3 regions of the Mesorhizobium sp. M0001 genome follow, and region 2 is predicted to be linked to each of the others. Evidence: predicted binding sites of a transcription regulator. Region 2 holds the regulator's gene; each other region holds the start of a gene.
What was found. The regulator PhoB, encoded in region 2, activates phosphate uptake and scavenging genes when phosphate is short. The targets are predictions, from matches to a motif close to TGTCATNNANCTGTCAT.
Positions count from the first base shown of each region.

Region 1 (2,198 bases), on a different contig from region 2:
GAGCCTGATCACCCATCCGGCGACCACCACCCACAAGAACCTCAGCGACGAAGCTCGCGCCGAGCTTGGCATCGGGCCGGGAACGCTCAGGCTGTCGGTCGGTCTTGAGGATACGGACGATCTGCTGGAGGACGTTGCGCAGGCGCTGAAGGCAGCCGGATAGGCCGCGAGGCGTCACGCTCCCGACGAAACCTCTTCCAGTTCGGCCGTCTTGGTGCCGATGGTCATGATGTTGCCGCGCCAGTCGACGGCGCCGCTCAGCCAGCCGCGCGCCCAGATGGCGGGAAGCATCATGTCGCGCACCATCATCGCCGGGACCATGCGCAGCGACAGGTGCCAGCCCTTGGCCGCGGCCAGCGCGCATTCGGGAATGTAGGCCGCCGCCAGCACGGCCAACACCGTGGCCGGCAGGCTGACGCCGGCACTTGCTGCCGCCACCAGCGCCAACGCCAACGGCACGGCGACGCCGGTCAGGATCTCGGGTGCGAAAAACAGCGGGAAAGTGACGCGGCGCAACCGCGCCCAGCGCGCCTGACGCGACCAGATGTCGGCAAGTCGGCGCTGCCCCAGTGGTTGCTCGAAAGGCGAGGCAACGAGATTGACGCGCAGGCCCAGTCCGTTGACCAGCTTGGTTGCAGCAGCATCCTCGGCGATCTCGGCGGCCAGCGCGCGGATACCGCCATTGGTATCGAGCATCGGCTTGTTCCACAGCATGCTCTTGCCCTGGGCAAAGCCGAGGCCAAGCGCCTCGCCGGCATATTGCCAGCGCGCCTGCAGCGTGTTGAGGAACGCGCATTCGACCTCGGCCCAGAAGCCATCCGGCCGCGAGCCGATCGGCGTCGAGCAGATAAGCCCGGTATTGGTCCCCCAGGCCGCCATCAGGTGCTGGACGTAATCCCTAGGCATCAGCACGTTGGAATCCGCCAGAATGACCCAATGATTGCGCGCCGCTTCCCAGCCCTTGACGCAGTTGTTGAGCTTCGGGTTGCTGCTGACGCGGTCGTCGCCGATCAGCAGCCGGGCCGGCACGTTGGGAAACAGGACGATCGCCCTGTTTATCAGTTTGACGACGGGATCGTCGGCGTGAGCGACGCAGAAGATCAGTTCGTAGCGCGGCCAGTCGAGCGAGAAGGCTCGCTGCAGCGTCTCTTGTGTGAACGGCTCCACGCCGCGCGACGGCACGACGATCGAGACCGGTGGCTGCTCGTCGGACGGCGGAGGGATAAGGCGACGCGCTTGCAGTTTCGACGAAGCAAGCAGGATGCTGGCGAGATTGGAAAGAAGCAAAGCGGAGGAAGCGAAGGCGGCTGTGAGAGCTGGTTCCATGAGATCTGGTCACTCCGGAAAGGCCGCTCGCGGCTGCTTTGTCAGTCGACAGATGGGCCTTGAGTCGCCGGCAAGGTTTGCGCACACCAACACTGTCATGTGTCACTTAAATGACATTGTTTGTCGGCACCTCCGCTTTGAGGCTGGCAGGACATGCCGTTGTGCGCGTATCAAACCGCATAGCGCGACAAATGTTCCTTGCCGCGCAACCGGAGCAGCCCATGTATCGCGCCGTCACGCGCAACATCGAAGTGCAGGTCAGACCGTTCTACCTGGAGGACCGCTCGGACCCGGCGGAGAACCGTTATGTCTGGGGCTACCAGGTGACGATCGACAACCAGTCGGACGATTTCGTGCAGCTTATGTCGCGTTACTGGCACATCACCGACGGCAGCGGCCGGATCGAGGAAGTGCGCGGCGCCGGCGTGGTCGGCGACCAGCCTGAGCTCAATCCGGGCGACAGCTATCAATACACGTCAGGCTGCCCGCTCTCGACGCCCTCCGGCTTCATGGTCGGCCACTACACCATGCGCAACAAAAAGGGCGAGACGTTCGACGTCGCTATTCCCGCGTTTTCGCTGGATCTGCCGGGGACGCGGCGGACGGTGAATTAGGGGTTTTCTCCCCATCTCTATACGGGGAGGAATGCCCGGCAGTGCAATGAGGGGCGCCGCCGGACTCATGAGGTTATCTTCCACGCACATGACGTAGGCTATGCGCGGCCATTCACCAAAGTTCGCGCTGCCCCTCATCCGCCCTTCGGGCACCTTCTCCCCGTGAACGGGGAGAAGGAAGAGATGCTACTGAGCTGCAAACTCCGCCGGGTCGAAGTCGTACCGCTTCGAGCAGAACTCGCAGGCGACGTGGATGCC
Region 1 is NZ_JAMYVS010000003.1:147,885-150,082, forward strand. It holds gene NKK50_RS10565 (O-succinylhomoserine sulfhydrylase) at 1-163, shown strand, start outside; gene NKK50_RS10570 (ceramide glucosyltransferase) at 175-1,326, opposite strand; gene apaG (Co2+/Mg2+ efflux facilitator ApaG/CorD) at 1,548-1,940, shown strand; gene NKK50_RS10580 (Hsp33 family molecular chaperone) at 2,127-2,198, opposite strand, start outside.
Region 1: a site for PhoB is predicted at 1,426-1,442, ahead of NKK50_RS10570 (ceramide glucosyltransferase). Genes of this name have one in related genera too.

Region 2 (2,198 bases):
ACCGTGGTGCTGTCGCTGAACTTCCTCTCCGTCACCGTCATCGACTATGCCGGCCAGGTGGTCGCGGAAGAACAGCGCCGGCTCGACACGCTGACCATGCCGCGCGACGAGCTGATCGGCGAATGCGTAGCAATCGTCGGGCGGCGTCTCGCGGACCCGGACCTCGATGTCCAGAGCATCGCCCGCATTGCCATGGGCATCCAGGGCATCACCGATTCGCAGGCGCGGGCCATGCTGTGGTCGCCAATCACGCCACTGACCGACATTGCCTTCGCCGACATGTTGGAAGCGGAATTCGGCATTCCTGCCACCATGGAGAACGACTGCAATATGATGGCGGTGGCCCTGCAATGGCGCCAGCCCGAGCGCTACCGCGACAATTTCATCGCGATCCTCTTGTCGCACGGCATCGGCATGGGGCTGGTGCTGAAAGGCGAACTGTTCACCGGCACCCATTCCTCGGGCGGCGAGTTCGGCCACATGATCCACCGTCCGGGCGGCGCGCTCTGCCGCTGCGGGCGGCGCGGCTGCGTCGAGGCCTATGCCGGAAACTACGCCATCTGGCGCAGCGCCAAAATGATGAGCGAAGATGCCGAGCCGGTCGATATCGGCGACGCTGATATGCGCGCACTCGCCGCGCGCGCCCGCGAAACCGATGGCCCGGAGCGCGAAGCCTATCGCAAGGCCGGTGAGGCGCTCGGCTTCGGCCTCGGCAGCCTGTTTGCACTGATCGATCCGGCACCCGTCGCCATGGTCGGCGTCAGCGCCGCCGCCTTCGACCTGATCGAACCGGCATTGCGCGAAGCGATCGCCCAGACCGCCGGCGGCCAGCACTCGAAATCGATCTCCTTCGACACCGAGCCCAACGAGCTGCCGCTGATCCGCGAAGGCTGTGCCATGCGCGCGCTCGGCTTCGTCGATCAGGAGATTTTCGCGCCGGGCATTCAGGCCAAATCCGGCAAGCATGTCGCCTGAATGGCCGGCAACGGCGCGACGCGCAGCATCCTAGTCTTCCCTGATCGCGTAGCCGGCGCCGCGAATGGTACGGATGACATCCGGCATGCGGCCGTTGTTGACCGCTTTGCGTAAGCGCCCGACATGGACGTCGACGGTTCGCTCGTCGATATAGATCGTCTCGCCCCAGACATTGTCGAGCAGCTGGCTGCGCGAGAACACGCGGCCGGGATGGCGCATCATGAATTCGAGCAGCCGGAACTCGGTCGGTCCGAGCCTGATCTCGCTCTTCTTGCGGTAGACACGGTGCGACTCGCGGTCGAGCACGATGTCGCCGACCTTGAGCACGCTGGACAGCACTTCCGGCTTGGCCCGGCGCAGCAGCGCCTTCACGCGCGCCATGAACTCCGGCGTCGAGAATGGCTTGACCAGATAGTCGTCGGCACCGGTGGACAGGCCGCGCACGCGATCGCTTTCCTCACCGCGCGCGGTCAGCATGATGATCGGCAGCCGCTCGGTTTCGGGCCGCACTCTAAGCCGCCGGCAGAGCTCGATGCCGGAAACAGCGGGCACCATCCAGTCGAGCACCAGGAGATCGGGCACGTTTTCCTGCAGGCGGATCTCGGCCTCGTCGCCGCGTGTCACCACCTCGACCTGATAGCCTTCGGATTCGAGGTTGTAGCGGAGGAGCACGCCCAGCGGCTCCTCGTCCTCCACGACCATGATGCGTGGCGCGATCATAGGCAGTTCACCCTCATCAGGCCGGCGTGGCCATCGCCGTCTCGTCCTGCTTCGGACGATTGGCGGGCAATTGCTGGCCGGTCAGCACATAATACGCATTTTCGGCGATGTTGGTGACATGATCGCCGATGCGCTCAAGATTCTTGGCGCAGAACAAGAGATGCGTGCAGGCGGTGATGTTGCGAGGGTCTTCCATCATGTAGGTCAAGAGCTCACGAAACACGGACGTGTATTTGACGTCGATGCGCTCGTCGTCATTCCTGAGTTTTGCAAGCGCTGCCGCATCGGTGGCGGCATATTCCTCGACGACGCCTTGCACCTGGATCAGCACCAGTTGCGCCATGGCATCGATGGAGTGCGAGAGGTCGCGCGGCGTGACGCTCAAGCCCACGGTGCCGACGCGTTTGGCGATGTTCTTGGCGAGGTCGCCGATGCGCTCGAGGTCGCCCGCCATGCGGATCGAGCCGACCACGGCGCGCAGATCGTTGGCCATCGGCTGGCGC
Region 2 is NZ_JAMYVS010000014.1:93,217-95,414, reverse strand. It holds gene NKK50_RS27335 (ROK family protein) at 1-975, shown strand, start outside; gene phoB (phosphate regulon transcriptional regulator PhoB) at 1,006-1,695, opposite strand; gene phoU (phosphate signaling complex protein PhoU) at 1,712-2,198, opposite strand, start outside.

Region 3 (2,198 bases), on a different contig from region 2:
GACGCCGAACCGAAGGAATGAAGCGGCCGTGGCTCGGAAGGGCTTGCGGGTCGGACACTCGACACCTGGCGTATCGCCTACGTCGGTGATTGGCCGGAACGTCCCTCGCTTCGTCATCCTAGGGTCTTCGCGACGGAGCTTCGCTCTAGGATGACGAAGTTGAGAGGCCGACCTCGAAGACTTGCGATAGGAGAGACAAAACATGTCGAAACTGCTCGTCAAAGCCGACAAGGGCCATGGCCGCGTCGCCTATGTCACGCCCAACAGCGCCGGATGGACCTATGTCGGCTTCGACCTGCACCGCCTGAAGCCGGGCGAGACCGCATCCGGCAAGACGCAGGATCGCGAAGTCTGCCTGGTGTTCGTCACCGGCAAGGGCACGGCAAGGGCCGGCGGCCAGGAACTCGGCCTGCTCGGCGAGCGCATGTCGCCCTTCGAGGGCAAGCCGTGGTCGGTCTATATTCCGGAGGGTTCGGACTGGTCGGTCACCGCCGACACCGATCTCGAACTCGCGGTCTGCTCGGCGCCGGGCCTGGGCGGCGGCTTGCCCGTTCGCGTCATCGCACCCGACGACCTCGGCCAGGAGACTCGGGGCAAAGGCACCAACACGCGCTACGTCACCAACATATTGCCCGAGGGCAAGCCCGCCGACTCGCTGCTGGTGGTCGAGGTCATCACGCCCGGTGGCCACACATCGAGCTACCCGCCGCACAAGCACGATCAGGACAACCTGCCGGCCGAATCCTATCTTGAGGAAACCTACTACCACCGCCTCAACCCGCCGCAGGGTTTTGCCTTCCAGCGCGTCTACACCGACGCCGACAAGACCGGCGCCCGCGAGCTGGACGAAGCCATGGCGATCGAGGACGGCGATGTTGTGCTGGTGCCCAAGGGCTATCACCCCTGCGCCGCCTGCCACGGCTACGACCTCTATTACCTTAACGTCATGGCCGGGCCGAAGCGGACGTGGAAGTTCCACAACGCGCCCGAGCACGAATGGCTCATGAAGGCCTGATCGGCCTTCGCTTGCGCCAGAAGCTGTTGGTCCAGCAGCGAAAAATCGTCGGCTAACGATCCACGGGGTCGATTTGCCTTCGAAAACCCGCATAAGCTTCGTCAATCCGTCATGGAAATCACCTATGGCAGCGGGCTGACGAGGATTTTTTTCGATGCGCTACGCCATCTATTTCACCCCGAGGCAGGACGAACCGCTGGCGCGGCTCGCCGCCAACTGGCTGGGCCGCGACCCCTTTGGCGCCGCCACCAGGCCGGTCGAGGCGGTGGGCGAGCTGTCGGCGGCCGAAGTCGCCTTTCACACCGCATCGGCGCGGCGCTACGGTTTCCATGCGACGCTGAAAGCGCCCTTCCGGTTGGCCGCCAACGAAACCGAAAGCTCGCTGCGCGCGGCGCTGGACGCCTTTGCCGAAGCAACGCCGACGGTCACCATCCCGCGCCTGGTCGTCAGCCAGATCGATGGTTTCTTCGCTTTGGTGCCGGAAGGCCCGCTGCCGCCGCTCAACCGTTTCGCCGACGATGTCGTGCTTAGCTTCGACCGTTTTCGCGCGCCGCTCACCGAGGCCGAGATCGAGCGGCGCAGCCCGGATTCGCTGAAGCCAGCCGAGTTCCGCAATCTCTGCCAGTGGGGCTATCCCTATGTGTTTGAGACCTTTCGTTTCCACATGACGCTGTCCGGCCGGGCCGGGCCGCAGGAAAGCCAACGTCTGCGCGCAGCGATCGACAGCCTCTTTGCGCAGGTGCTGCGGCAACCGGTGCTGGTGGATGCGCTGACGCTGTTCGTCGAGACCGAACCGGGCGCTCCGTTCATGGTGCTTTCGCATCATGCGCTCGGCCGCCGAGCTGCCCGAAAAACTGCCTGACCACAATTCGTCCGAGTAAGCAAGGACTGCCTGAAATGACCGCCGAAACCGTTCTCCACAACGCCCGCATCGTGCTTGCCGACGAGATCGTCGAAGGGTCGCTCGTGCTGCGCGACGGTTTTATCTCCGGCATCGACGCCGGCACCGGCCAAATCGGCGGGAGCATGGGCGGCGAGGACATGGGCGGCGACTACATCATTCCCGGCCTGGTCGAGCTGCACACTGACCATCTCGAAGGCCACTATGCGCCGCGCCCGAAAGTGCGCTGGAACCCGATCGCCGCCGTCCTTGCCCATGACGCGCAGGTGGCCACCGCCGGCA
Region 3 is NZ_JAMYVS010000009.1:1,355-3,552, forward strand. It holds gene NKK50_RS22745 (hypothetical protein) at 1-21, shown strand, start outside; gene iolB (5-deoxy-glucuronate isomerase) at 203-1,015, shown strand; gene NKK50_RS22755 (DUF1045 domain-containing protein) at 1,170-1,877, shown strand; gene NKK50_RS22760 (alpha-D-ribose 1-methylphosphonate 5-triphosphate diphosphatase) at 1,913-2,198, shown strand, end outside.
Region 3: a site for PhoB is predicted at 1,112-1,128, ahead of NKK50_RS22755 (DUF1045 domain-containing protein). Genes of this name have one in related genera too.